DNA from 2 places in the Shewanella sp. Isolate8 genome. Region 2 is predicted to be linked to the other one. Evidence: predicted binding sites of a transcription regulator. Region 2 holds the regulator's gene; the other holds the start of a gene.
What was found. Region 2 encodes ArgR, which controls arginine synthesis, uptake and breakdown. Its sites were predicted from a motif close to ANTGAATANNTATTCANT; they were not measured.
Positions count from the first base shown of each region.

Region 1 (14,750 bases), 900 kb from region 2:
GCACGTTGCCGCCCGGTGTTTCGAAATCTGATGAGAAACCTTGGTGATACTTAACGTCACCCGAGCCGTTGAGCTCATCGCTGTGCTTACCGGCGAACTCGTCAAACAGCTCAGATGGCTTCTTACCTAAGATGTTAACCAGCAGGTTAAGACGACCACGGTGAGCCATGCCCACGACGATCTCTTTGGTACCGGCTTCACCACCACGGTAGATGATTTCACGCATCATAGGGACGAGCGCGTCACCACCTTCCAGTGAGAAACGTTTTGCGCCGGGGAACTTGGCGCCGAGATACTTCTCCATACCTTCGGCGGCGTTGAGGCCCTCGAGGATACGAGTCTTGGTGTTATTATCGTAATTCGCTCTACCTAATGATGGCTCCAAGCGTTGTTGGATCCAACGCTTCTCATCGGTATCTGTGATGTGCATGTATTCAGCACCGATAGCACCACCATAGGTCGCTTTCAGTGCTTTAACCAGGTCACCTAGCTTCATGGTGTCACCACCGTGAGCAAATGAACCTGTGTTGAATTCACGCTCCATATCTTCGCTGGTTAGGCCGTGGAAGGCCGGGTCCAATTCAGAGACGGTATCGCGCTTCCATAGCCCGAGGGGATCCAGATTCGCATTCTGGTGGCCGCGGAAACGGTAGGCGTTGATCAACTGAAGAACTTTAACCTGTTTGGCATCGACTTCGGGATCTGTCACACGAGCAGCGCTCTTGTGACGACCGTCTAGCGCCAAACTACGGAAATATTCACGTACTTTAGAGTGGGCAGCTTCGGGCACATCTGCTGTTGCACCGTTGGCATATGGGAGGTTATCAAACACCGCTCGCCAGTCGTCTGATACTGACTGAGGGTCCTCTTGATAGGCTTCATACATCTCTTCTACATAGGTCGAATTAGCCCCGTTTAAATGAGACGATTCGAGCCAGGCTTTCATGATGCCTTGGTGCATTTCTATTCCTTTCAAACTTTATACACGTGTTTTTAGCCAAAGTATTGAAAATGCAATTCAGTCAAATGTACTGCAATTGCAAAATATCTGCCGCCCCTAGAGTCCAGATTTCACGGCATGTGTAGTTCCATTACATAAAAGAGCCACTTCTCACATAGAAGAAGTGACTCTCAAAAGAGCTATATAATTATTAAAATCAGCTCAGTGTGTTGCATTTAGACAGCTCGCTTAAGCAGCATAGACTTGATGTGTCCAATTGCTTTAGTCGGGTTGAGTCCCTTAGGACAAACGTCAACACAGTTCATGATGCCATGGCAACGGAATACGCTGTAAGCATCATCGAGCTCAGACAGACGCTCTTCGGTGGCCGTATCGCGGCTATCGATAAGGAAACGATAGGCATGCAACAGACCGCTTGGACCGATGAACTTGTCTGGGTTCCACCAGAATGATGGACAAGCCGTTGAACAACACGCACACATGATACACTCATACAGACCGTCCAGGTGCGCACGCTCTTCTGGCGATTGCAGATGTTCACGGGCCGGTGTCTTGTCGTCGTTGATCAGGTAAGGCTTGATCTTCTCGTACTGCTTGTAGAACTGAGTCAGGTCAACAATCAGGTCGCGAACCACAGGCATACCAGGTAGTGGACGTATCTCCAGCTTCTTACCCTTGAAGGTAGAAATAGGCGTGATACAGGCCAGACCGTTCTTACCGTTCATGTTAACGCCATCACTACCACATACACCTTCACGGCATGAGCGACGGAACGCCAACGTTGGGTCTTGTATCTTTAGCTGCATCAGGACATCCAGCACCATCATATCGGTACCGTCAGCCACTTCTAGCGTGTAATCCTTCATGTAAGGCTTAGCGTCTACTTCAGGATTATAGCGATAAATAGCAATCTTCAAATTCATCTTATCTTCCTTAGTAGGTACGCTTGATCGGCGGGAAGGCTTCACGAAGCTTAGGCTCCATGTTCACCGCACGCTTGGTCATCTGCTCAGTCTCAGGATTGAACAGACTGTGACACAACCAGTTCTCATCATCACGCTCGAGGAAGTCTTCACGTGAATGCGCACCACGACTCTCTTGACGGAAGTTCGCAGCATAAGCTGTTGCAATCGCTGTCGCCATCAGGTTGTCTAGCTCTAAACACTCGATACGCTGAGTATTGAACTCTCTTGAATTGTCAGACAGCTTGGCGTTAGCCAGACGCTCACGAATCGCCTTAAGCTCTTCGAGGCCTTCTGCCATCGCCTCGCCGGTACGGAATACCGAGAAGTTAAGCTGCATACAAAGCTGAAGATCTTTACGGATCTGCGCAGGGTCTTCACCGTCTTTGTTGCTTTCCCAACGATTGAGACGCTCAAGCGACTTAGCGATGTCGGCATCACTCGCATCTTTCGGTGTTGCAGTCTCATCCAGCGCCTTACCCAGGTGCTGACCGGCTGCACGGCCGAAGACCACGAGGTCGAGTAGTGAGTTACCACCCAGGCGGTTCGCACCGTGTACCGATACACAGGCAATCTCACCCACGGCAAACAGACCAACCACATCGCTTTCGCTGCCATCTTCGTTCTTACGGATCACCTGACCGCTAACCTTAGCAGGCAGACCACCCATCATGTAGTGACAGGTTGGCAATACAGGGATTGGACCGTCGGCCGGATCGATGTGCGCGAAGGTACGAGACAGTTCGCAAACGCCTGGTAGACGTGCTTCTAGGGTCTCTTTACCTAAGTGATCTAGCTTAAGTAGACAGTGAGGGCCTAGTGGACCGTCAAGGCCGCGACCTTCACGGATCTCGGTCATCATAGAACGTGCTACCACGTCACGTGATGCCAGATCTTTCGCGTTTGGCGCATAACGCTCCATGAAGCGCTCGCCATCTTTGTTCAGCAGGTATCCGCCTTCACCACGACAACCTTCGGTTACCAGTACACCCGCGCCGGCGATACCGGTTGGGTGGAACTGCCACATCTCCATGTCTTGCATCTGCACGCCAGCGCGCATCGCCATACCGACACCGTCACCGGTATTAATGTGAGCGTTAGTAGTAGAGGCGTAGATACGACCCGCACCACCAGTAGCCAGAATAGTGGCCTTAGACTTGAAGTAAACGATCTCGCCGGTTTCGATTTCGATTGCAGTACAACCTACGATGGCGCCGTCTTCGTTCTTCACTAGATCAAGTGCATACCACTCAGAGAAGACTTCAGTCTTATGCTTAACGTTCTGTTGGTATAGACAGTGCAGCAAGGCGTGTCCGGTACGGTCAGCCGCCGCAGCGGTACGTGCCGCCTGCTCGCCACCGAAGTTTTTCGATTGGCCGCCGAAAGGACGCTGATAAATTTTACCGTTTTCGAAACGAGAGAATGGCAGACCCATATGCTCTAGCTCGATAATGGCTTCAGGACCGGTTTGACACATAAATTCGATCGCGTCTTGGTCGCCGATGAAATCGGAACCCTTAACGGTATCGTACATGTGTTGTTCCCAATGGTCTTCATGGGCGTTGCCTAGGGCGACGGTAATACCACCCTGGGCCGAAACCGTATGAGAACGCGTTGGGAATACTTTAGATAACAGCGCGCAGCTCTTACCTTCTTTAGAAATCTGTAGTGCAGCTCGCATACCCGCGCCACCGGCGCCAATTACGACTGCATCAAACTCACGTACTGGAATACTCACTTAAACACCCCACACAATAACAATGCCAGCAGCCAGGTAAGAAAGTGCTGCTACGACGAAGACGAATTGGAGTACGCCACGAAGGGCTACCGGCTTAACATAGTCGGTAAGCACCTGCCAGATACCGATCCAGGCGTGAACCAGGATGGCCACCAGGGCAAGAAGCGTAAACACTTTCATCGGCAAAGCACTGAACAAACCGTGCCATACGTCATAAGTGAGAGGCGAACTAGCTGCGATGAATCCTACTAAGAAAATGGTGTAACAAGTAAGGATCACGGCACTAGCACGAAGAAGAATAAAATCATGAACGCCACTGCGTCCAAGACTCGCTGCATTTGTTACCATACCCAAATCCCCGCAATGATTGACCATGCCGCAGCAATAACGAAGGCGGCTTTCGCTGAAGCGTTACCCGATTCCAACTCTTCCCAACGACCGGTATCCATGATCAGATGGCGTACGCCAACAATCAGGTGGTAACCCAGTGCGGTCAGAATTCCCCAGACAACGAACTTAACGATAAAGGTATCAAATAGAGATTGAATGCCTGCGAAACTCTCAGCAGATGCGAGTGATTCACTCAACATCCAGATAAGAATGCCGACGGCAAACAGCATGATGACACCGGAGACACGGTGTAGGATTGACGCAATCGCTGTTGCAGGAAAGCGAATGGTCTGCAGATCTAGATGGACAGGTCTTTGCTTTTTCACGTTCTGCTCACTCTGCTCCATTGAGCATTATTTTTGTTATTGAACCTCTTTCGAACGAAATTTGACCAGCAAGCAAACTTACCACCTCCTCTCGCCTCAAAAGGAAAGTTGAAACAAACAGTTAACTAATTCAAAAATCACTAAATAAGTATGTAAATAATGGTCTTCGAATTGGTTTGTTTGCAGCTCTTTCGAGCCGAAGCAAGTATACGCCCCACAAATGTCAAATACAAACATCACATTATGCAAATTTTGTTTTTTTGGTAAAAAAATCTGCCAAGTCGCTGTATTGGCGGGCACTTACGTCAAATTAAGACCATGGTCTAACGAATTTAAACGCTTATTTAAATTGAAATGTGATCTAGATTCACTGTAAAGTATTGGCGTTTGACAAAGCCGCACTCACATAAGAATGAAGTAAGGAGAACGGGGTATGGCTGATAATATAGCCAAATTGGAACTACCAGGGAACGATTCGATTGACCTGCCTATCAAGAAAGGAACGGCGGGATTTGATGTTATCGACATCAGCAAACTCGGTAGCAAAGGTCATTTTACATTTGACCCAGGATTCCTAGCGACAGCATCCTGCGAATCAGCTATCACTTACATTGATGGCGCCCAAGGTATACTTTTACACCGTGGTTACGCGATCGACGAACTTGCCGTCGATTCAGACTATTTAGATCTTTGTTATCTACTGCTTTACGGTGAGTTACCTAACAAGGCTCAATACGACAAATTTGTTTACACGGTTAAGACTCACACTATGGTTAACGAGCAACTGGCTTCGTTCTTCCGTGGTTTCCGCCGTGACGCACACCCAATGGCCATGCTATGTGGTGTGACAGGCGCATTGTCTGCATTCTACCAAGACTCTCTTGACGTTAACGACGAACATCACCGCGAAATTGCGGCGTTCCGTTTAGTCTCTAAGATGCCGACTATCGCCGCCATGTGTTACAAGTATTCAATTGGTCAGCCATTTGTTTACCCACGTAACGACCTAAGCTATGCGGGCAACTTCCTAAGCATGATGTTTGCGGTACCTTGTGAAGAGTACAAGGTTAACCCAATCATCGAGCGCGCCATGGACCGTATCTTTATTCTGCACGCGGATCACGAGCAAAATGCCTCGACTTCTACCGTGCGTCTAGCCGGTTCATCGGGTGCTAACCCATTTGCATGTATCGCAGCGGGTATCGCTTCACTATGGGGCCCTGCACACGGCGGCGCTAACGAAGCTTGCCTGAACATGCTGGAAGAGATCGGTACTGTCGATCGTATTCCTGAGTTCATCGCACGTGCTAAAGATAAGGAAGATCCTTTCCGTCTGATGGGCTTCGGTCACCGCGTCTACAAGAACTTCGACCCTCGCGCCAAGGTTATGCGCGAAACCTGTCACGAAGTACTTGCAGAGCTTAAGGTTAATGACCCACTACTGGATGTGGCGATGGAACTTGAGCGTATCGCACTGGAAGATGAGTACTTCGTATCGAAGAAGCTCTATCCAAACGTCGATTTCTACTCGGGCATCATCATGAAGGCTATCGGCATTCCAACCAGCATGTTCACCGTACTGTTCGCCCTTGCGCGTACCGTTGGCTGGATTGCTCACTGGAAAGAGATGCTGGATCAGCCTGGTCACAAGATCAGCCGTCCACGCCAGCTCTACACAGGTTCGGCAGAACGCGACTTCGTCAAACTGGACCAGCGTTAATCACTGCGGCCTAATCTTAAAAAGCATCCCTAGGGGTGCTTTTTTTATGCCTCTCTTTCATCCCACATCGTTCTGACTGCCACGCCTTCTGATGCAGGCCCTTCTGTCGCTGACCTTTTATATCCAGCCTTAAACGCCGATGCTTATATGAAGAGTATTAAACCCCCCTACTTTATATGACTAAAGTTATATGACTAAAGTTATATGACTAAAATTTGGTGCCTTGAGTTTTTATCGACGACCGACTCCCGAGCGCCCTTTGGTTTGTATCATCGTCGCCATGCAAGATAGGGTTAACACTTGAGATACATTTTGTATCAAATCCAATTTGCACTGACCTTGGCAATAGGTCTTAACTGTAGATTAGTCAAAAGCATCACATGTTAAACATTTTCGCTACAAACCAGTTAACAAACTCACCACGACCTGACAGGCTTTGGTGTAAACTACTGATATAAATGGATTTAACATTTTGGCACACCTTGTGCTTACTAAGGCTAATTGGATAAATAACATAGGTATCTTCACATGGAATCTTTTTCAAAGTTTAAGTTGGCACTCCCCCTACTTTTTGTTGCCGTACTCAGTGCATGTGGTAATGAGGAAACAAAGAAAGAAGAAGAAAAGTACGCCGTCCCCGTCGAAACCACGACCGTCATACAAGGTGATGTCTCCTCTTTTTACAGCACTACAGCTACCCTGGAAGCCCCTCAGGAAGCAGACGTGGTCAGTCGCATTGCCGGGCTTATCGAATCCATTAAAGTCGAAGAAGGCGATCGCGTCACCAAGGGACAACTGTTAGCGGTTATCGATGCCAAGCGCCAACGCTACGATCTGGCTCGTTCGCAGGCCGAAGTGGAGATCATCGAGCAGGAACTCAACCGTTTGAAGAAGATGAGCAATAAAGAGTTCATCAGCGCCGACTCCATGGCCAAACTCGAATACAACCTACAAGCGGCGATTGCCAAGCGCGACCTTGCCGCGCTGCAAGTTCAGGAGAGCATGGTGCGCTCCCCTATCGACGGTGTGGTCGCCAAGCGATACGTGAAGGCCGGCAACATGGCCAAAGAGTTTGAGCAGCTATTCTATGTGGTCAATCAAGACGAGCTATACGGCATAGTGCACCTGCCAGAGGCTCAGCTGCAAAGCCTGCGTTTAGGCCAGGAGGCCGAGCTTTATGCCAACAAGCATACCAAAGAAACCATACATGCCAAGGTGCTGCGGATCAGCCCCATAGTGGATCCCCAAAGCGGTACCTTTAAGGTCACTCTATCGGTTCCCAACCAAAACGCAAAGCTTAAGGCGGGTATGTTTACTCGCGTAGAGCTGAGATACGACACCCACAGCAATGTGATCACAGTGCCCTACAACGCCGTAGTCAATCAGGACAACCAATACGCCCTGTATGTTGTCCAGGGTGAAAATGCCCTGCGCCGCGAAGTTGCCCTGGGTTATCGCGAGGCCGATACCGTTGAGGTGGTCTCAGGGCTAGAGCCGGGCGAGCAGATAGTGATCCGCGGTCAACAAAACCTGAAAGACCAGTCGTTAGTTGAAGTGATCAGCCAACTAGACGTTGCTCGCGCACAACAATAACGGGAACTTAGCTTATGTCGATTATTAATACTTCCGTTAAACGGCCGGTATCCGTGTGGATGTTTATGCTGGCGGTGATCCTGTTTGGCATGGTGGGTTTCTCTCGCCTGGCGGTAAAACTCCTGCCGGATCTCAGCTACCCAACTATTACCATACGCACCCAATATGAAGGCGCCGCACCGGTCGAGGTAGAGCAGCTGGTCTCTAAGCCTATCGAAGAAGCCGCCGGTATCGTTAAGGGGCTGCGCAAGATTAGCTCCATCTCCCGCTCAGGCATGTCCGATGTAGTGCTCGAATTTGAATGGGGCACAGATATGGATATGGCGAGCCTGGAGGTGAGGGAAAAGCTAGACACCATAGAGCTGCCACTGGATGTGAAGAAGCCACTCTTGCTGCGCTTTAACCCTAACTTAGACCCAATCGTGCGTCTGGCGCTCTCCCTACCCGATGCCGATGATCAGTCACTCAAGCAGATGCGCACCTTTGCCGAGGAGGAGCTTAAGCGTCAGCTGGAGTCACTCAGCGGTGTCGCCGCCGTCAGGCTCTCGGGCGGTCTGGAGCAAGAGGTACATATTCAGCTCAATCAGGAGAAGCTGACCCAGCTTAATCTGAACGCCGACAAGATCCGCGAGCGTATCGCCGCCGAGAATATCAACCTCTCTGCCGGTAAGGTCGTACAGGGCGAGAAAGAGTACCTAGTTCGTACTCTGAACCAGTTCAACTCCTTAGACGAATTGGGTCAGATCATCGTCTATCGCGATAACCAGACCCTGGTGCGTCTGTTCGAGGTGGCCGACATCATCGACGCCCACAAGGAGCGCAACGACATCACCCGTATCGGCTCGGCCGAGTCTATCGAACTGGCCATTTATAAGGAGGGTGATGCCAACACGGTTGCCGTGGCCCGCAAAGTTACCGCTAAGCTCGATGCCCTGAAGAAGCTCAACGAGAAGGCGGAGCTTAAGGTGATCTATGACCAGTCAGAGTTTATCGAGAGCGCCGTGAGCGAGGTGACCTCGGCGGCGCTGATAGGTAGTCTGCTGTCTATGCTGGTGATCTACCTGTTCCTCAGGGACATAGTGCCGACCCTTATCATCTCCATCTCGATCCCGTTCTCGGTTATCGCCACCTTTAACATGATGTATTTCGCCGACATCAGTCTCAACATCATGTCTCTGGGCGGTATCGCGCTGGCGGTGGGCCTTTTGGTAGATAATGCCATCGTGGTGCTGGAAAACATCGACCGCTGCCGCAAGCTGGGCATGAACAAGCTCGACGCCGCGGTGACAGGCACTAAAGAGGTGGCTGGGGCTATCTTCGCCTCCACCATGACGACGCTGGCGGTATTTGTACCACTGGTATTTGTCGACGGTGTTGCCGGCGCCCTCTTCTCTGACCAAGCCTTAACCGTGACCTTTGCCCTACTCGCCTCGCTGCTGGTTGCGCTCACCACGATTCCTATGTTGGCATCGCGTGAAGGCTTTAAGGCCCTGCCACATCTGGTGCAAAAACGAGAAAAGCCGGTTCTCGACACTAAGTTTGCCAAGGTAAAGCACTACGGCGCCACCGTCTGCTCTTTCCCCTTCGTGCTGCTGTTTAGCTACTTGCCATCACTGCTGCTGACACTGGTATTGATGCTTAGCCGCGCATTTTCTTGGCTTGCGGGCCTGGTGATGCGCCCCATCAGCGCGGCATTTAACTGGTTCTATAAGTTGCTCGAGAGTGTTTATCACAAGCTGCTGCGCCAGGCGCTGAAATTCAGCTGGCTAACGATGGCCATCGCCCTCACTCTCACTATAGGTACCATGAGCCTAGTGCCAAGACTGGGCATGGAGCTGATTCCGCCGATGAATCAGGGTGAGTTTTATGTCGAGGTCTTGTTGCCGCCGGGTACAGAGGTGAGTGAGACCGACAGAGTGTTACAGAAACTGGCCTTGTCCATCAAGGACAGAGAGGATGTTAAACATGCCTACAGCCAAGCCGGTAGCGGCGGTCTGATGACCTCAGATACCTCGCGCGGCGGCGAAAACTGGGGCCGTCTGCAGGTGGTACTCGCCGATCATCGAGCCTTCGATGCGGTCACCCGAGTGCTGCGCAGCACGGCTATGCGTATCCCTGAGCTGGAGGCCAAGATCCAACATCCGGAGTTGTTTAGTTTCAAGACACCACTGGAGATTGAAGTGATTGGTTATGATCTGGCCCAACTTAAACAGACCGCGGATAACCTCATCAGCGCCCTGTCGGACTCAGATCGTTTCGCCGACCTCAACACCAGCCTGCGTGATGGCCAGCCAGAGCTTAGCATCCGCTTCGATCATGCTCGTCTCGCCGCGTTGGGCATGGACGCGCCAACCGTCGCTAACCGCATCGCCCAGCGCATCGGTGGCACTGTGGCCAGCCAATACACGGTACGCGACAGAAAGATCGACATCCTGGTGCGCAGCGAACTCGAGGAGCGCGACCAGATAAGCGATATCGATTCGATGATCATCAACCCCAACAGCAATCAGCCTATTCCACTGAGCGCCGTTGCCGATGTCTCCTTGAATCTGGGCCCCTCTGCCATCAACCGTATCAGCCAGCAACGCGTGGCTATCGTGTCAGCTAACCTCGCCTATGGCGATCTTAACGACGCCGTGCTGGAGGCGAGAAGCATCATAGACCAGCAGAATCTGCCTAGCTCGATTCAGGTGCGCTTCGGCGGCCAGAATGAAGAGATGGAGCACTCGTTCCAGTCGCTGCAAATAGCCCTGATCTTGGCCGTCTTCCTGGTGTATCTGGTGATGGCGAGTCAGTTCGAGTCCCTGGTGCATCCGCTGCTTATTCTTATCGCCGTACCTATGGCGGTAGGCGGCAGCATCTTTGGTCTGTTCATTACTCAGACCCACCTGAGTGTGGTGGTCTTCATCGGGCTTATCATGCTGGCGGGTATCGTCGTTAACAACGCCATCGTCCTGGTCGATCGCATCAATCAGCTGCGTCAACAAGGCATCGAAAAACTTAGCGCCATCGAAGAGGCCGCCAAGTCACGTCTGCGCCCTATCGTCATGACCACTATGACGACGGCTCTGGGTCTGGCGCCGATGGCACTGGGCTTAGGCGATGGCAGCGAGGTACGTGCGCCCATGGCGATCACCGTTATCTTCGGTCTGTCATTGGCCACCCTGATGACACTCGTGGTGATCCCGGCGCTATATGCCCTGTTCGATCGCAAGGCCTTTGACGCGCCAGCCGAAGTGGCTCAAGAGGGAGAATCAGCATGAATATCACCCGGTTAGCCCTTGCCAGACCCGTTACCACCAGCATGTTCTTCGTGGCCATACTGCTCTTTGGTCTGGCCTCGAGTCGCCTGTTGCCGCTGGAGATGTTTCCCGGCATCGAGATGCCCCAGGTGTTGATTGAAGTCCCCTACAAGGGCTCAACCCCTGCCGAGGTGGAGCGTGAGATCACCAACGTCCTAGAAGAGTCCCTCGCCACCATGGGGGGGATCGAGGAGTTGAGATCCCGCTCGTCGCAAAACGGCGCCGAGATCGAGCTTAGAATGAAGTGGGGCGAGAATGTCTCCACCAAGAGCCTGGAGGCCAGGGAAAAGGTGGATGCGGTGCGCCACCTGCTGCCTAAAGATGTCGAACGCGTCTTTATCCGTCAGTTCTCGACCGCCGACATGCCTGTGCTGACAATACGTATCTCAAGTGAACGAGAGCTCTCTGGCGCCTTCGATCTGCTGGATAAACAGCTGAAGAAGCCGTTGGAGCGAGTCGAAGGTGTCTCTCAGGTGACCCTGTATGGCGTCGAGCAGAAGCAGATAGAGATCAGAATCGATGCCGATAAGCTCAGTGCCACAGGGATCAGCAGTGCCATGCTGCAGCAAAGATTGGGGCAGGAGAACTTTATCGTCAGCGCGGGGACACTCAGGGCCAACACCCGAGTGTATCAGGTATCGCCAAAGGGTGAGTTTCGCGATCTCGACGATATCTCTGCCTTAGTGCTGATCCCTGGCGTCACCTTGGGCGATATCGCCAGTATTCGCTATGCCCTGCCCGAGCGCCTAGACGGTCGACACTTAGATCAAAAGTACGCAGTTGGTCTGGATGTGTTCAAAGAGTCTGGTGCCAACCTGGTGGATGTCTCTGAGCGTGTGCTCAAGGTGATCGAGGCGGCCAAACAAGATCAGCAATTCAACGGCATCAAGCTGTTTATCATGGAAGATCAGGCCTATGGGGTGAAATCCTCGCTATCGGATCTGCTGGCGGCCGGTCTTATCGGCGCACTGCTCTCCTTTGCCGTGCTCTACCTGTTTTTGCGCAACCTTAAGATGACCCTGGTTGTGGTCTCTTCTGTGCCCATCTCCCTGTGTATGACACTGGCGGGCATGTATTTCTTAGGTTACAGCCTGAACATTCTCTCCATGATGGGGCTATTATTGGCGGTGGGCATGCTGATCGACAATGCGGTGGTGGTCAGTGAGAGCGTGCTGCAGGAGAAACAGCATCAAGGCACAGCCTCGACATCCGAGGCCGTACTCACAGGGGTGAATAAGGTTGCCCTGGCGGTACTGGCCGGTACACTCACCACGGCGATTGTGTTTCTGCCGAATATCTTCGGCGTCAAGGTAGAGCTAACCATCTTCCTGGAACATGTGGCCATTGCCATCTGTATCTCGCTGGCAGCATCGCTGTTAGTGGCGAAAACATTGATCCCCTTGATGTTAACTAAGCTGCATTTCGACATCGACACTAACCCAAAGCAGAGCAAGCTCGAGTCTTTCTACGAGCGCAGCCTGGCGTGGATCTTACACAGACCCAAACGCTCAGGGCTGATTGCCGTGATCATCCTGGCCTCGACGGCACTGCCGCTGAGCATGGTCCAACAAGATCAAAACGACGGCGAGGGCAACAACCGTCTCTACATCAACTACCAGGTGGAGGGGCGTCACAGCCTGGACGTCACCGAGGCGATGATCAACCGCATGGAAGATTACCTCTACGCCAATAAAGAGGAATTCTATATCGATTCTGTCTACAGCTACTTCTCGGCCGACAGAGGCCAATCAACCCTGCTGCTACAGGAAGATGCCGACATAGATATCAAAGCGCTTAAGCGCAAGATCCGCGACGGTTTCCCCAAGTTCTCCATCGCCAAGCCACAATTTGGCTGGGGTAACGACAACAACGGCATACGTGTCACCCTCACGGGCCGTTCCACCAGCGAACTGATCACCATCAGTGAGCAGGTGGTGCCGCTGCTGGCCAAGATAGACGGTCTCATCGATGTGCGCTCTGAGCTTAACAGCACACAGCAGGAGGTTATCATCGAGCTCGACCGCACCATGGCAGCGAGACTGGATCTCAGCCTGAGTGAGCTTGCCCGCAGCGTGTCCATGGCCCTGCGGGGATCGCCGCTGCGCTCCTTCAGACACGATCCCAGCGGTGAGCTACGTATCGAGCTGGCCTACGATAAACAGTGGCGTGAGTCGCTCGAAAGACTGAAAGAGCTACCCATAGTGCGTCAGGACAATCGCGTCTATACCCTGCAGAGTCTGGCCGAGATCTCGATTCGTCCACGCTTCGATACTATCCGTCACTATGATCGTCAGACCGCGCTTTCTATCGGTGCCAACCTGGATGAGATGACCACGGAAGAGGCCCAAAAAGCAATCACCCAGGTGATGGATGCGGTGCAGTTCCCCGCAGGCTATGGTTACTCGCTACGCGGTGGATTCCAGCGTCAGGATGAAGATCAGGCCATCATGGCAACCAATATGATCTTGGCCATCGCCATGATCTATATCGTCATGGCCGCCCTGTTCGAATCACTGCTGCTGCCAACGGCCATCATCACCTCTATCCTCTTCTCCATCACTGGCGTGTTCTGGGCGCTGCTGCTGACGGGCACCAATATGTCGATCATGGCGATGATAGGGATTCTGATCTTGATGGGTATCGTAGTGAACAACGGCATAGTGTTAGTCGACCAGATCAACCAGAAGACACCCGATCTGGATCGCCTGTCGGCCACCATAGAAGCCGTGTGTATCACCCGTCTGCGTCCCGTACTCATGACTGTAGGTACCACGGTGCTGGGCCTTATCCCTCTGGCCATGGGTGATACCCAGATTGGAGGCGGTGGCCCACCCTATTCGCCTATGGCGATCGCCATCATTGGCGGCTTGAGCTTCTCGACGCTTACCAGTCTATACCTGGTACCACTCTGCTATCAGGCCTTGTATCGCATGCGCCATCAGGCGGCGATCAAGCTAGGCAACGCCGACAGGTTCACCCGGCGCATCATGCCTTGGGCACACTAAAGACTCCCCAAATCAAAGGCTGCATCTTGCAGCCTTTTTATTATGCAACTATATAAACTGAATCGGTAATAAAGAAGAAGGTCCACTTATGAACAACATCTTACGTCTCGCCCTTGCAGGCTTGCTCATCGGCAGTTACGGCACAAGCCTAGGCTGCCTGGCTGCCGATGATAAATTTGCCGAGGTCGAAATCACAGCAACTAAACTGACTGAAAAGGTCTACATGCTAAGTGGCGCGGGCGGCAACATAGGCGTATCGGCGGGGGAAGATGGCCTGCTGATCATCGACGATCAATTTGCGCCACTGGCAGATAAAATCAGCGCTGCTCTGGCCAACATTCAGCCCGGTAAGCCCAAATATATCGTCAATACCCACTACCATGGGGATCATACAGGCGGTAACAGCATCTTTGGCCAACAAGGCATTATTTTCGCCCATGACAATGTGCTCAAACGGCTAGCAAGTGACGAAGACTATAGCAAACAGGCCTTACCCAGCATCACTTATGATCAGGGCATTAAGATCCACTTCAATGACGACACCCTCTCCCTGATGTATCTGCCAGCGGGCCATACAGATGGTGATAGCGTGATCTTCTGGCGTGATGCCCCAGTGGTACATATGGGTGACCTCTTCTTTAAGGACAGATTCCCCTTTATCGATCTCAAGGCCGGCGGCTCTGTGGTCGGTTTTCGCGACAACGTTGCCACACTCCTCGCCAAGATCGATGACGAGGCTAAAATCATCCCAGG
Region 1 covers NZ_JAKEVI010000001.1:1,312,096-1,326,845, reverse strand. The annotation lists gene sucA (2-oxoglutarate dehydrogenase E1 component) at 1-961, opposite strand, end outside; gene L1D43_RS05875 (succinate dehydrogenase iron-sulfur subunit) at 1,177-1,884, opposite strand; gene sdhA (succinate dehydrogenase flavoprotein subunit) at 1,895-3,661, opposite strand; gene sdhD (succinate dehydrogenase, hydrophobic membrane anchor protein) at 3,662-4,009, opposite strand; gene sdhC (succinate dehydrogenase cytochrome b556 subunit) at 4,003-4,398, opposite strand; gene L1D43_RS05855 (citrate synthase) at 4,811-6,097, shown strand; gene L1D43_RS05850 (efflux RND transporter periplasmic adaptor subunit) at 6,626-7,690, shown strand; gene L1D43_RS05845 (efflux RND transporter permease subunit) at 7,705-10,953, shown strand; gene L1D43_RS05840 (efflux RND transporter permease subunit) at 10,950-13,997, shown strand; gene L1D43_RS05835 (MBL fold metallo-hydrolase) at 14,086-14,750, shown strand, end outside.
Region 1: a site for ArgR is predicted at 4,517-4,534, ahead of L1D43_RS05855 (citrate synthase). Genes of this name have one in related genera too.

Region 2 (14,750 bases):
GCTTCATCGACAAACTTCATACCAACTCCAGGCGCCAAACAATAGACCGATTATACTGCCTATCGAAACTTACCGCCAAAAAACAATGATGCAACTACCCCAGCTCAAAAGTGGCAGAGGCAATATTGGACTGGTGCTGGAGCGATATACAGGCTCATTCACCAGTAATGATTCTTCATAAACAATAAAGCCCCACCAGAGGCAGGGCTTTAGAAACTAGCTTGGGTAGCTAAGTATTAAGCTTCGATGCTAATGAACTTGCGGTTCTTAGGACCTTTAACTTCGAACTTAACTTTACCGTCAGTTAGTGCAAATAGAGTATGGTCACGACCGATACCTACGTTAACACCTGCGTGGAACTTAGTACCACGTTGACGAACGATGATGTTACCAGCTAGAACTGACTCACCACCGAAACGCTTAACACCAAGACGTTTGCTTTCTGAATCGCGGCCGTTACGAGTAGAACCGCCAGCTTTTTTATGTGCCATTAGTTAGACCCCTTATTAAGCGTTGATAGCTGTAATTTTAACTTCGGTGAACCACTGACGGTGGCCCATCTTCTTGTCGTGGTGCTTACGACGACGGAACTTAACGATAGTTACCTTCTCGCCACGGCCATGGCTGATCACTTCAGCTACAACCTTACCACCTTCAACTAAAGGTGCACCAACGTGTACAGTTTCACCATCGGCAACCAAAAGAACTTGGTCGAATTCGATAGTTTCGCCTGTAGCAACTTCTAATTTTTCTAGACGTACAGTATGGCCTTCAGCAACACGGTGTTGCTTACCACCACTTTGAAAAACAGCGTACATAGCTATTTTACTCCGATATTTCTAGCACGCAGACCCTTTTTGTTTGGCTGGGTGCTATAAAAGCTTTAATGACAATGGTCGCGGAGTTTACGCTAAGTTCGCCTGGCTGACAAGTCCTAATTCACTTTGATCAAAAAAAGATCGGAATTACTCGCACAATACTCTTCTGCTACTGTCAGGCGAGGCTTTTTTAGGTAGAATCTAATAATTATAACATTTTTCGCCTTAATTTGGGCTGTCTGAATTACCTTACAACCCTCAAAGTAGAGCCATTATATGGATTTGAATGCCATTCGTCAGCTGGCAGACGCTGATATGAAAGCCGTCGACCAACTTATCTATAAGCAGTTGGAATCGGATGTCGCCCTTATTAATCAACTCGGATTCTACATCATCAACGGCGGCGGCAAACGCATGCGTCCGCTACTGTCTATTCTGGCCGCCCGCGCCATCGCCTATGAAGGTGAAGCGCATGTCAAGTTGGCGGCAATCGTCGAATTCATTCATACCGCCTCCTTGCTACACGACGATGTCGTCGACGAATCCATGCTTAGACGTGGCCGCGAGACGGCTAACGCCCTCTTTGGTAACAGTGCCAGCGTACTGGTAGGTGACTTCCTCTATACCCGCTCATTCCAGATGATGACTGAGCTGAAAAACATGCTGGTGCTAGAGGTACTGGCCGACACCACCAACGTGCTCGCCGAAGGTGAGGTTCTACAGCTGATGAACTGTAACGACCCTGACACCAGTGAAGAGAGCTATATGCGCGTCATCTACTGCAAGACGGCCAAGCTATTTGAAGCCGCCACCCGTCTGGCAGGCGTGCTGGCCGATAGTAGCATAGAGGTTCAGACCGCCCTGGCCGACTATGGTAAATACCTTGGTACAGCCTTCCAGCTGACCGATGACCTGCTGGACTATACAGCCGATACAGAGGCGCTGGGCAAGAATATAGGTGACGATCTCGCCGAGGGTAAACCCACCCTACCGCTGATCTACGCCATCGCCAACGGTAACGAGGTAGAGCGTCAGCTGATCCGCGATGCCATCGAGAAGGGCGACGGCACAGAACATATCGACACCATATTAAAGGCCCTGGATCAATGTGGCGCCCTCAGCTACACAGAGAAACGTGCTCAGGAAGAAGCAGAGAAGGCCATACGCGCGTTAGATCCGCTTGCCGATAGCGACTATAAGCAGGCCCTGATATCGCTGGCGAAAATCGCCGTGGCGCGTAATCACTAACGAACTAGTTAGTCGGTTTGTCATGACGAGTTAAACATTACCCATAAAAAATGGAGCCGATTGGCTCCATTTTTTTATTCAGGACTCAACCTTACTCACACAGTGCCTTACTTAACAAAGTCTACACCCAGTGTGATATCGGCTTTCAGCGTGTCTAGCATAGCGTCGCGTGCGTTGGCTTCGAACTCGCTAACCTCACCATAGGCAAGTACCTGCTCGATACCCTTCTTACCCAGTAGTACAGGTTGTGCAAAGAAGTCGGCATGCTCGCTGCCACCATCTACATAGGCACATTCAACAACGTTAGCTTCACCCTGTAGGCCACGAACCAGTGACAAACCGAAACGACATGCCGCCTGACCCATAGACAGAGTCGCGCTACCGCCACCCGCCTTAGCTTCAACCACTTCTGTACCCGCGTTCTGGATACGAGTCGTCAGAGCCGCCACTTCTTCATCAGAGAAGCTTACGCCTTCGATTTGAGACAGTAATGGCAGGATGGTCACGCCACTGTGTCCACCAATAACATTGACTTTAACGTCGGCAACATTCAGGCCCTTCGCTTCGGCAACGAAAGTTTCAGAACGGATCACATCAAGGGTAGTCACACCGAACAGACGGTTCTTGTCATATACACCGGCCGCCTTCAATACTTCGGCAGCGATAGCCACAGTCGTGTTAACTGGGTTAGTGATGATACCGATCAGTGCCTTAGGGCAAGTTGCGGCACACTTCTCAACCAGGTTTCTCACGATACCCGCGTTGATGTTAAATAGATCTGAGCGATCCATGCCTGGCTTACGCGCAACACCAGCAGAGATAAGTACCACGTCGGCACCTTCCAGTGCTGGCGTTGGATCTTCACCCGCAAAACCCTTTACTTCTACCGCAGTAGGGATGTGGCTTAGGTCAACAGCAACACCTGGGGTTACTGGCGCGATATCATAAAGGGATAGTTTTGAACCGGCAGGCAATTGAGTTTTGAGTAGTAGGGCAAGAGCCTGGCCAATACCACCGGCGGCACCAAGTACAGCAACTTTCATAGTTATCTCCGTTAATTCTTGGATATTATGTGATATAGATCTAGATTTACCGATGGCGCAACATTACTGGAATCACGGTAAAAATTCAATTATCCCTTAGTCGTGTGGCCAGATAATTTCGAATTGTCCCAGTCAGCTGCCATTTACAACAGATATAAGTTATACTGGCCGGCCTTGCCCGCGATGCTCCGTCACAAGACCGCCACAAAACCCACCCGACAAACCTGAATTTTTATTCACACAATCCGAATAACGCTTGACTAATGGCGCAAAAATATTCAAAATAAGCCAGTTTTTTGAATATAAGAATAATTCGATATGCAAGCCAATAAAAATCAAGACGAACTTGTAAAGACCTTTAAGGCTATCTTGAAAGAGGAGCGTTTTGGCTCCCAGAGCGAGATAGTCAATGCCCTGCAAGCTGAGGGCTTCAACAACATTAACCAATCCAAAGTCTCTCGTATGCTGAGCAAGTTTGGCGCGGTGCGCACCCGCAACGCCAAGCAAGAGATGGTCTACTGTCTGCCCGCCGAGCTTGGGGTCCCGACGGCTGGCAGCCCGCTGAAGAACCTAGTACTGGACGTCGACCATAACCAATCTATGATAGTGGTCAGAACCAGCCCTGGTGCTGCGCAGCTGATCGCCAGACTGCTGGACTCTATCGGCAAGCCCGAAGGTATACTGGGCACCATCGCCGGTGACGATACTATCTTTATCTGCCCTTCCAACATTCAGGAAGTGGACAAGACACTCGAGACGGTGAAGTCGCTGTTTAACTACGCCGACTAAATCCACCGATTAAATCCGCCGATTAAGTCCGCCGATTAATCCACACTCGAACTTGGCCTCGGCAATACTCCTCGGCGAAATACCTCGGCAATAAATATAGAGACACCCTTTGCGCTAATAACGCCAAAGGGTGTCTTTTTTTATTTACGCTCAAATTGAATACTGTATATACGATAGGATACACTGATGCCAAACCATCCCCTCTGTCACCCGATGGTTAAGGACCCGAGATGAATAACAATAAGATAATCAATATCAACAACCTTTGCTGGGAATCTTGGCAACACTCAGATCAATACGCCAGTCATCAGAAACATATCGGCGATGCCGCCGGTTGCCAGCAGATAGGTGTCACCATGGAGCGACTGGAACCCGGTAAACTCTCCTCCGTCGCCCATTATCACACCAAGGAAGAGGAGCACCTCTACGCGCTACAGGGCGAAGCCACCCTGTATATCGACGGCGAGCCACATCCCTTTAAACAGGGCGACTATATCTGTTTTACCGCCAACTCAGGTATTTCCCATACCTTAAAAAACGAGTCAGATGCCGACTTTCTGTTTATGGTGTTGGGCAATCGCGATCCCCACGATGTGGTGGTGTATCCAGAGCACAATAAGGTGCAGGTGCGCTCCATCGACGAGGTTTATGCCAAGCGGCCGACCAACTATTGGGACCCAGACCGCTAATCCGCTTGTAAGCGAGCATAAAAAAACACACCTTAAGGTGTGTTTTTTGTTGGGCTAGGCCCTAGCTATCGGCTTCGCGCTCCATAAAATCCAACGAAGGGGCAAAGAATGCCGATCCGGTCAGCGCCTGAGTAAAGTGCATCAGGTGATCGTGATTTCCCTCGCCGTCACCATGGATCATGCTGTGTAGCATCTTCTCGAAATTCACCGAGTTGCGACAGACGGAAATAAACATCAGCCCCTGCTCTTTCATCGAACCGTAAGGCATACTCTGACGCAGGATCTCCATCGACTTGCCGTCGGCATCTTTCAGGTTAACCCGCTTGATATGACTGGTAAGCGGCTTGTCCTCGGAGGCATACTCGATATTGTCTATCTTAGTACGGCCTATGATATCTTCCTGCTTCTTCTGTGGCAGACGATTCCACTTGCTGAGATTATGGGCGAACTTCTGCACATGGATATAGCTGCCGCCTCGGAAGTATTCGTCTTCGTCTCCCACCAGAGCCACATCCTGACGATGACGTCCCTTGGGGTTCTCAGTGCCGTCGACAAATCCGGTCAGATCTCGGGTATCCATAAACTGGAATCCCCGCTCCTCGTCCACCAACTCGACGAGATCTTCAAACATCTGACACACCTCGTTAGCCACCAGATGCAGGATATCGTAGCGATCGCAGCGCAGATGCACGAAGAGATCATACTCATGGGCCGGTGCATCGCGGTTGTCGGCATGCATGGCCGGGAAAGGCTTGAGCTCTAAAGGTCTGCGCTCGCCATAGAGGCTATCCCAATAGTTAGCACCTATGGCCACGAAGCCGTTGAAGGCACTGTCGGCATACTGGTCGGCCAATTCATAGATATACTGAGCGACATTGGCGACGCAGGGGCGCAGCTGAGACTCGACGCCATCATTGGCGTTGAACATCAGATACACGCTATGTAAATTTCCTTCGGCACACACACCCAGCTGTTCACGTGGCATAACCAGATTATCCATAAATAAACCTACCCTTCGTCAGTCTCAATTTCGGCGCTATTATCCGAAACTTTAGCGATAATTAGTATTACACAACCCACAAACCGTTAAAGCGAAACGTCATTTAATGGCTAGATTAACTTTTTTTTAAGTTGGCAACCATAGCAAGACGTAAATGCGCTTCACAAAAGTGTTACATCAGCCCAGTTTAGAACAATACCGCCGGATGAGGCGTCACCGACAGGGCAACATTCTGCCCCTCTGTGAAATGATGCAAAGGCGAGCGCACCGCCAATACCTCCTCGCCAATCAAGATACTGTAGTGGCAGAGGTTACCGAGGAAGCGCCGCGCTATTATAGTGCCCTCCCCTCGCTCATCCTCTGCTATCTGCAGCTGCTCTGGGCGCAGCAAGAGCTCACCGCGATAGCCTTTGGCCTTGTCCAAGTCACTACTGCTTTGCACCTCGCCCAGCAAGGTATTTAGCCTATTACGCGCACTCACCTCACAGCTGAGATAATTCACCTGACCGAGAAATTCCGCCACATACTTGTCGGCAGGCAAGGCATAGAGGGCCTCTGCATCACCGTATTGCGCGATAGCCCCCTCTTTAAACAGCGCCAGCTTGTCGGCAAAGACGAAGGCCTCATCCTTACTATGGGTCACGAACACAGCACTGACCCCGCGCTGTTTTAAGATCTCGCGGATCTCCACCATCATCTCGCCGCGCACCTTAGCATCGATATTAGAAAAGGGCTCATCGAGTAGCAGCAGCTCCGGCTCATAGGCGAGTGCCCGAGCAATCGACACCCGCTGCTGCTGACCACCGGAGAGCTCGTGGGGATAACGCCCACCTAGACCTTCCAGCTTAACCAGCGCCAACATCTCACTGAGCCGCGACTGCCTGCCAGACTTGTCTAACCCTTTGACACCAAAAAGTATGTTCTCGGCTACGGTCAGGTGAGGAAACAGGGCGTAATCTTGAAAGATCATGCCGACCTCACGCTGCTCGCTGGGCACAAAAACATCCGGACCAGACAATAGTCGGCCATTGATACTGATGCGTCCCTGAGAGATAGGCTGTAATCCGGCTATCGCTTTGAGTAGCGTGGTCTTGCCACAGCCACTGGGCCCGAGAAGGGCGGCTATTTCCCCCTGATGCAACACGAGATCTAAGCCTTTCAGTATCGCCTGCCCCTGATAATCGCTATGCACTTGTTCTATGGTAAGAGTCGACATTTTAGTTACCTTGCTCCAGGGAACGATTGAGATAGATGAGTGGAACCAGACCTACCAAGACGATCACTATGGCCCCCAGGGCCCCCTGCTCGAGCTGCTCATCTGAGACAAACTGATAGACATAGGTGGCGAGATTTTCAAAGCCGACGGGCCTGAGTAGTAATGCCGCCGGTAGCTCCTTCATGCACTCGATAAACACCAGCAAGATGCCGGCAAAGATGCCGCTACGCAGCAATGGCAGGTGGATCCGTGTGAGTATGCTCCCAGGCCTCATCCCCATGGTCACTGATGCCATATCCAGCGAGGGGCTGATCTGTTTATAGCTGTTTTCTATGCTGCCGATGGCAATGGCAGCAAAGCGGATGGCGAAGGCAAAAATTAACACAAACAGAGTACCGCTGAAGATAAGTCCCGGCCCATTCAAGTCAAAATAGGCATAGAGATCATTCACCGCAAAATCCAGGTAGCTGAGGGGCACTAAGACACCGATAGCCAGCACTGTACCTGGCAGGGCATATCCGGTAGAAGCCAGGCGCGAGGGCAAGATATCGATTTTCCTTGGGCTACAGCGCCGGACAAACATCAACAGCAAGGCAAACATCACGGTGATCAGGCTAACCACCAGGGCGATCGTCAGACTGTTCAAACTGTATTGCCAGAAATCCTGATTCCAACTCACCTCAAAGTAATCCCAGGCGTAACCCAGCAACACCCACACGGGAAGGCCGAAGGCCAATAAGAGCAGCACCGCGCAATAACCACTGGCCAGCCACGCCTTACTCCCCGATAGCGCGTATCTTTCGTGGGAGGTGATTGGTGTCTGTTTCTGAAACAGCTGCTGCTTACGCCGGGCAAAACGCTCGGCGCCGATCAGACAGAAGACCACCAACAGGATGATGGCAGACAACTTAGCGGCCGCCGCCAGACTGCCGTAGCCCAGCCAGGTATCGTAGACCGCCGTCGTTAGCGTGGGTACGGCAAAGTAGCTGACCGTGGCAAAATCGGCAGCCGTCTCCATCGCCACAAGAGCCGCTCCCACCGCCAAGGCCGGCCTCGCCATAGGCAGGTTCAGGCGCCAAAAACTGCGCCAGGGGTCGGCCCCCATCACTCGGGAGGCGTGCAGCAGGCTAGGCGACTGCTCCATAAATGCGGTGCGCGCCAGAAGATAGATATAGGGAAACAACACCAGCGCCAGCATCACAGACGCGCCGCCTAAGGTACGCACATCGGGAAAGTAGTAATCCATGGGCGACTGCCAGCCATTGACCAGCCTCAGCCAGCCCTGCACTGGCCCGGCATAGTCCAGTAGATCCGTATAGACATAGGCCACCACATAGGCGGGCATGGCTAAGGGCAGCAGCAGCGCCCATTGAAACCAGTTGCGCCCAGGAAAATCACAGCGGGCCACACACCAGGCGGCAGGCACGGCGATCAGCAAGGCACCCAAGCTGACAAACAACATCAAGGCCAAGGTGTTGAAAATATAGGTAGGCAGTACAGTCTGCATCAGGTGACCGAATACCGCCTCATCTGGCACCAATGCCTGAATGCAGATGGCCCCCAAGGGTAAGGCAAAGCAGATGGCGGTCAGATAACTCAGGGTAGACCAAGATTTGGGGAAGCCTAAAATCATAGAAAATCTCAATAGATCGAGTCAGGTCATTATCGGTGACCAACTTAAATCTAAGCTTAAACGCAAACGATAATTAGTTGAATGATGACCCATCTGGCATAAAAACGAGATAGCCTTCCCGAGGGAAGGCTATCAACTGATGAGTATTCGAGCTCGATTTAGAGGTCAAACTTCACCTGGTCGAGCAACTTCACCGCCGCGCCGTGGAATTCCGCCAGCTTGTGGATAGGCAGCTCATCGGCCTTGTAGTCTCCCCAGGATGCCACCAGCGTTGACGGCTTTACGTCCAACTTAACCGGGTATTCCATGTTAAGTTCGGCGTAGGTCTGCTGCGCCTGTTGACCCGAGAGATATTCCATCAGCTTGATGGCGTTCTGACGCTCTGGGGCATACTTAGCCAAGGCCATGCCAGAGACATTGATGTGAGCGCCGCGATTTTTCTGATTCGGGAAGTTGATGTTAACCGCCTCGGCCCAAGGTACCTGCTTGGGGTCTTGCAGCATCTTACCCAGGTAGTAGCTGTTACCTATGGCGATGTCGCATAAGCCTTCCTTGACCGCCTTCACCTGCGCCCTGTCGTTGCCCTGTGGCTTGCGAGCAAGATTTGCCTTAACGCCTTCTAGCCAGGTCTTGGTATCCGCCTCGCCATGATGGGCGATCATCGACGCGACCAGAGAGATGTTGTAGGGATGCTTGCCACTACGAGTACAGATCTTACCCTTAAATTTAGGATCCGCCAGATCTTCATAATCGATATCCAGCGGGCCAAGTCGCTCTTTAGAGGAATAGATGTTTCTCACACGCTTGGTGAGGGCAAACCAATCGCCATCGGGCGAACGAAGATTGGCAGGGATGTTCTGCTGCAAGGTCTCGCTGTCGACCGAGGCCACAAGCCCCTTGTCAGCCAGCTCCATCAAACGGGAAAAATCTGAGGTGAGCACAAGATCCGCCGGTGAAAGACGCCCCTCTCGGGCGATGCGTTCGGCGATGCCCTGCTTGGCAAACACCAGATTAACCTTAATCCCTGTCTCCTTGGTAAAGTCAGCCAGAATAGGATCGATAAGGAAAGCCTGTCGATAGGAATAAACCGTGATGCTGTCGGCCGCATTGGCCATTGAAGTGACACAAGCAAAACCCAAAACAGCCAAACGTTTCATGAATCTCATGCAGATACTCCGCGCTAAAGTTAATGATAATAATTATCAATTGCGACAAGAGTAATCAATCTGGCATGAAACGGCAAGCCAGATTGGTCAAAATTTGCGAGGCCGCTCATTTTGACCAAAAATGCCTCGCTGACTAGACTCAAAGGACTCGGCCAATAAAAGGATCTTATATGCTACTGGAAATTCTCGCGCTGATGCTTGCCGTCATTCTGCTTCTGTTCCTCTTTAAACATAGATTTACTCGGGGACGAGTCCGCCGAGCCCGCAGAGCCGCCATGACTCAGGCAAGCCACGGCACCAGTACGATTAGCGAAGAAGTTCCCCATACTCCAATCCATGATCAGAGCACTAGTCACCCCTATCACTGCGTCGAGATTGTCAACGACAAAGGTCTGTGTGACAGCGCGAAGAAACTTAAAGATAAACGTTTTCTCTCCAAAGACGCGCCGACACTCCCCCTCCCTGACTGCAACGAGGCCGACTGTCACTGTCGATATCTACATCATGAAGACAGAAGAGGACAAACCGAGGACAGGCGGGTCGACTTTGGCGTGACCAGCGAACTCTATGGCGTTTTCGGCGAGCCCAATCGACGCAATCAACCGGCTAAGGGGCGGCGCCTTACCGATAGCCGCCACTAGAGGCAGAGCCTCAAATGCAAACGGCCTGACGTTAGGCAAAGGCTAGCCGCGGGGACGCGTGGTTAACATGGCCGCGCCCATAGAGAAAGTCTGTAGCCATCTAGCCGTGGCGGGCGCCACCTTACGCCAATCCAGGTCAGGATGTCGAAAATCCATATACTCTAACAGGCAGGCGAGACAAATCTGCTGCAACGACAACTTGCTGTGCCCAGAAATGGCCATGAGCTCTATTTGTGCCAGCCCCCTGAGTAAGGCTTGCTCGAATCTCGCCGTCCAGAACGGACTACGCAATCCTTCATCGTCACGCATCTGTTCCTGCCTTAATGCCACCGCACTGTCGAGCAGCCCCTTGATCAGGGAGTACTGAGTCTCGCCATACCAAGAGTCCCCCGGCTGACCAAACAGCTCACCACCGCAATATTCATGATCCAGGTAGCGCAAGATCACCTCGCTGTCATACAAGGCGCCGCCATCGTTTAACAACAAGCAGGGGATCTTGGCCAGCGGATTGGCATCTAGCAGTAGCTCGGTATTGTCCAATGGGTTCACCGCTACCGGCTCGATCCCCCTGATGGCAAACTGTGCGATGACGACACGCACGGTTCTTGCGTAGGGTGATGCGTCAGAAAACAGTAATTGCATCTCGCTTCCTCTACCAATATTTCTCGACGGTGATCTGTCCTGGCGCGCGGCGAAGATTTTTAGCCAGGCCACGGGACTGCAACAGGGTATTAAGTTCTTTTATCATCTCGGGATGACCACAGATCATCACCTGTGAATCTTGTGCGCTTAGGCTGAGGCCAACTTGCTGCTCTATCACGCCGCTCTCTACCCCTTGGGTGATGCGGCAACTCAGCGCCCCTTCTACCGGCTCTCGGGTCACTGAGGTGACTAAGGTAAACTGCTCAGGGTATTGCGCTTCGAACGATTTAAGCTCCTGATAATAGGCGAGATCGTCTTGATACCTCACCCCATATACTAAGATCACACGCTCAAACCTCTGCCAGGGCTCGGCGGTTCTCATCATGGAGATAAAGGGGCCCACTGCTGTGCCCGTGGCAAAAAACCACAGATGTTTGCCCTGCTCAGGGAGCTCATCCAGCGTCATGAAGCCCGCCGCCTTGGTAGAGATATCGACGCTATCCCCCGGCCCTAAGGCCTGGAGCTTAGGCGAAAGCAGCCCGTCGTCGACACTCACCGCCAGCACCTCAAGCAGCGGCGCATCGGGCGCATTGACCAAAGAATAGGCCCGGGCGACACGTTTATCGTCGATATGCAGCGACAACTTGATAAATTGCCCAGCAATAAACTCGCCGATATCCGCCGACAGCTTCAAGGTAAATAACTGATCGCTCCAGTCAATCCGCTCTACAACCTTTGCCTCTCCCCACATATCGCCACCTCTGCTGGCATCAATCGACACTGATACTCCCATGATTCATAGATTTTCTATCCGAGTCAAGACAACAAAAAACCCCTTATATGAAGGGGTTTATCCTAGGGCCTGTTGATCTTTTAAGTTTAATTTTCGTTCAATCTAAACGCGTTTTGCGCGAGGCGAGAGCCATGAAGCATAGTTACTCTATGTGAATGGCGAACAACAAAGAAATCGTCTGGAACGATTTCTAACAGCGTAGCTGACCGCCTGCGGTGAAAGGCAGGAAGCCTTTCATAAAGTGCAGCGCGCGTTTAGATGAACCCGTTGGGCAGCGTTTGTAGGCCATTTCTACGGTGTTATCGCCAGTTTGTGTAGAAGACTACACGACACAGGCTCTGCCTTGTATAAATCACCTTCAAAATGCTGCAAAAACAAACAGCAAAGATCAACAGGCCCTAGCCAAATGGTATCGAAAGAGACGCTATTCTTGCTCAGGCTCCTGATTGAAACTGTCTCTGAATGCCTGCAGCCCTTCCTGTACCAGCCCGTAGGTCTTGTCGACCCCGGCCTCAATGTCACCTTCAAGCACCTTGAGCCCAGAGAGGATATCTTTGGCCTCATCGAAACCTTGGTCTATCGCCCCGCCGATAATGTCCATGAAGGAGCTCAACTGTTCGTCGAACGACATGCCACTGTTTTGCTCCTGGTGTATGGCAAAAAACTGGGTGGCAAAGCTAACGATGCGCTCGGCCGTCGCCTCAGGCGAGGTATCGACCCCTTGAGCCACAGCCGTCTCAATGGCGTGCTCTCCCATAGTGGGCGCCAGCTCCTCATTGATCGCCTCGATTGCCGCCTTATAGAGCAGCTGCATGGGCTCATTGCCTGCGCTCAAGTTCACATCTTGTTGCGCTTCCAGGATCGCCGTATTCATCAACTGTTTACTGGCCGCCAGGGCCGTCTTGTTCTTAGCCACTTCGGAGACTTGCTGACCATGGTTAGTCGTCGAATCTGTCTTGTTATGCGCCGCCGCAGATACGGCTCCGCCGTGATTTTGAATCTCCATAATCGCCTCGCTCACCAAATTAAATTAACCCTCAGCTATAATTATCGTCCATTTTATAAACAACTTTAGCCCTAAGGCCCAATTAATCTGTCATCGGCATACTCAGCGAAATAGGATATGCTAGCCAACTCGTTTAGACAGATAGGGATGGTTATGTTCCGACTCATCAGCTTTGGGCTTCTCGCCCTATTAGGTTACCTGCCTATAGCACAGGCCAATGCGGCGATTGTCAGTAAGACAGTGATTCTGGTACGTCATGGGGAAAAGACCACTCAAGGTCGCGACCCTAGCCTGAATGACGCAGGCAAGTTAAGGGCACAAGCCTTGGTAGAGAGCCTGACCGATACCCCACTCACCCTGGCCATATCGACACAATTTAAGCGCACCCAGGAAACTTTGGCGCCGCTTATCGCCGCGAAAGGGATTCCTCTGATCGTTATCGACGCAGGCAGGGAGATGGACAAGCATATAGCGGCTATCGTCGATAGCATCATGGCGCAGGAAGGCAATGTGGTCATTGCGGGGCATTCCAATACTGTACCACTGATCATCAAGGCACTGAGAGGACCAGAGATACCTCAATTGGGAGAGGATGAATATGACAATTTATTTATCCTTTCCCTGCACCAAGATGGCCCAAGTAGTCTGATAAAAACCCAATATGGTGCAAGTTCAAGCAATACCCAATAAGGATTAGACATTAGTCTAGATAGCGCTAGCTTTATAGACTAAACTTGATTACATTAGCGATATATGGATTAGCAGCAGGTGCTGGCAATAAGCCCAGCCATGGAGAGTCACAGGTGAGTAATTCGTTTTTTGGAGCGGGAAATAAAAGTAAACCCTTGTCGGTTAGCTGCCAAAACTGCAACCGATTAACGGTTATCGAAGGTGAGACCATCTGCTTCAAGGGTGGAGAGATCATTAGGCTTACGCCTTATGAACCTCAAAATAGCAAACTCAGCCTCCTTTGCGACGGCTGGAGACCGGTCAATACCTCAAAGTCAGCCTAATCTTTCTACCTGCCACTCAGGCAATAACCTCTATAACATCCCCGCATAGTCATTCGCGCAGTGTTTTACCTCGCGAGTCAGCCCCTCGATCACGGTCGAGGGTGGTATCATCGCCAGGGTCAGGCCCCGAGTCGTGACCCTCAAGTAGGAGCTAAGTTGGGCATAGACGGTTACCAACTCCTCCTGTTCCAGCCCCCGCTCTTTCAAGGTCGCCATGATGGCTAGCCAATCGGTATCCACAACCCGCGCCTGGCCTTCGATACTTGCATGTATAGGGATATTTTTCATGGGACCGCCTCCACAGGTTTGTTATTGACAAATATTATGCAAATCAAACCTGAACGAATACTTAATCCCCTACAATTAATGTTGATTTTGTACCGTCCACAGCTTCTTGTAGAGACCATTAGCTGCCAGCAGGTTCTGATGATCGCCGCGCTCGACGATCTTCCCTTGACTCAGCACCAAGATCTGGTCGGCATCCACGACCGTCGACAGCCTATGGGCGATAACCAGACTGGTATGTCCCTTGGCCATCTCCTTGAGGGCATTGAGGATCGCCTGCTCCGAATGACTATCTAGGGACGAGGTCGCCTCGTCGAACACCAACAGGGGCGACCCCTTAAGAATCGCCCTGGCGATCGCCACCCTCTGCTTCTCGCCACCGGATAGCTTTAGCCCGCGCTCGCCCACCTTGGTATGCCAACCTTCGCTGAGTTGTGAGACAAAATGAGAAAGATGGGCCAGTTCTATAGCCTCCTTCACTTGCTCATCGCTCGCCCCCGGCAGACCATAACGAATATTTTCCAGCAAGGAGTCGTTAAACAACACAGTATCTTGCGGCACTATGGCGATGGCGCTACGCAACGCGTGTTGGGTCAACGCCTTAGTATCATGCCCATCTATGGTGATAATCCCCTGCTGCGCCTCATAGAAGCGAAACAGCAGCTTCACTATGGTGGATTTACCCGCGCCGCTATCCCCCACAATCGCCACCTTATGCCCGGCAGGGATCTCGAAACTAACATCGGACAAGATAGGCCTGTCGCCGTA
Region 2 covers NZ_JAKEVI010000001.1:408,433-423,182, reverse strand. The annotation lists gene cgtA (Obg family GTPase CgtA) at 1-20, opposite strand, end outside; gene rpmA (50S ribosomal protein L27) at 237-491, opposite strand; gene rplU (50S ribosomal protein L21) at 507-818, opposite strand; gene ispB (octaprenyl diphosphate synthase) at 1,095-2,066, shown strand; gene mdh (malate dehydrogenase) at 2,174-3,109, opposite strand; gene argR (transcriptional regulator ArgR) at 3,428-3,898, shown strand; gene L1D43_RS01780 (cupin domain-containing protein) at 4,129-4,587, shown strand; gene L1D43_RS01775 (Dyp-type peroxidase) at 4,649-5,587, opposite strand; gene L1D43_RS01770 (ABC transporter ATP-binding protein) at 5,775-6,803, opposite strand; gene L1D43_RS01765 (iron ABC transporter permease) at 6,805-8,436, opposite strand; gene L1D43_RS01760 (Fe(3+) ABC transporter substrate-binding protein) at 8,595-9,602, opposite strand; gene L1D43_RS01755 (hypothetical protein) at 9,773-10,243, shown strand; gene L1D43_RS01750 (glutathione S-transferase N-terminal domain-containing protein) at 10,286-10,885, opposite strand; gene L1D43_RS01745 (ferredoxin--NADP reductase) at 10,896-11,636, opposite strand; gene L1D43_RS01740 (DUF5610 domain-containing protein) at 12,103-12,684, opposite strand; gene L1D43_RS01735 (phosphoglycerate mutase family protein) at 12,838-13,374, shown strand; gene L1D43_RS19920 (hypothetical protein) at 13,488-13,697, shown strand; gene L1D43_RS01725 (hypothetical protein) at 13,728-13,985, opposite strand; gene L1D43_RS01720 (ABC transporter ATP-binding protein/permease) at 14,061-14,750, opposite strand, start outside.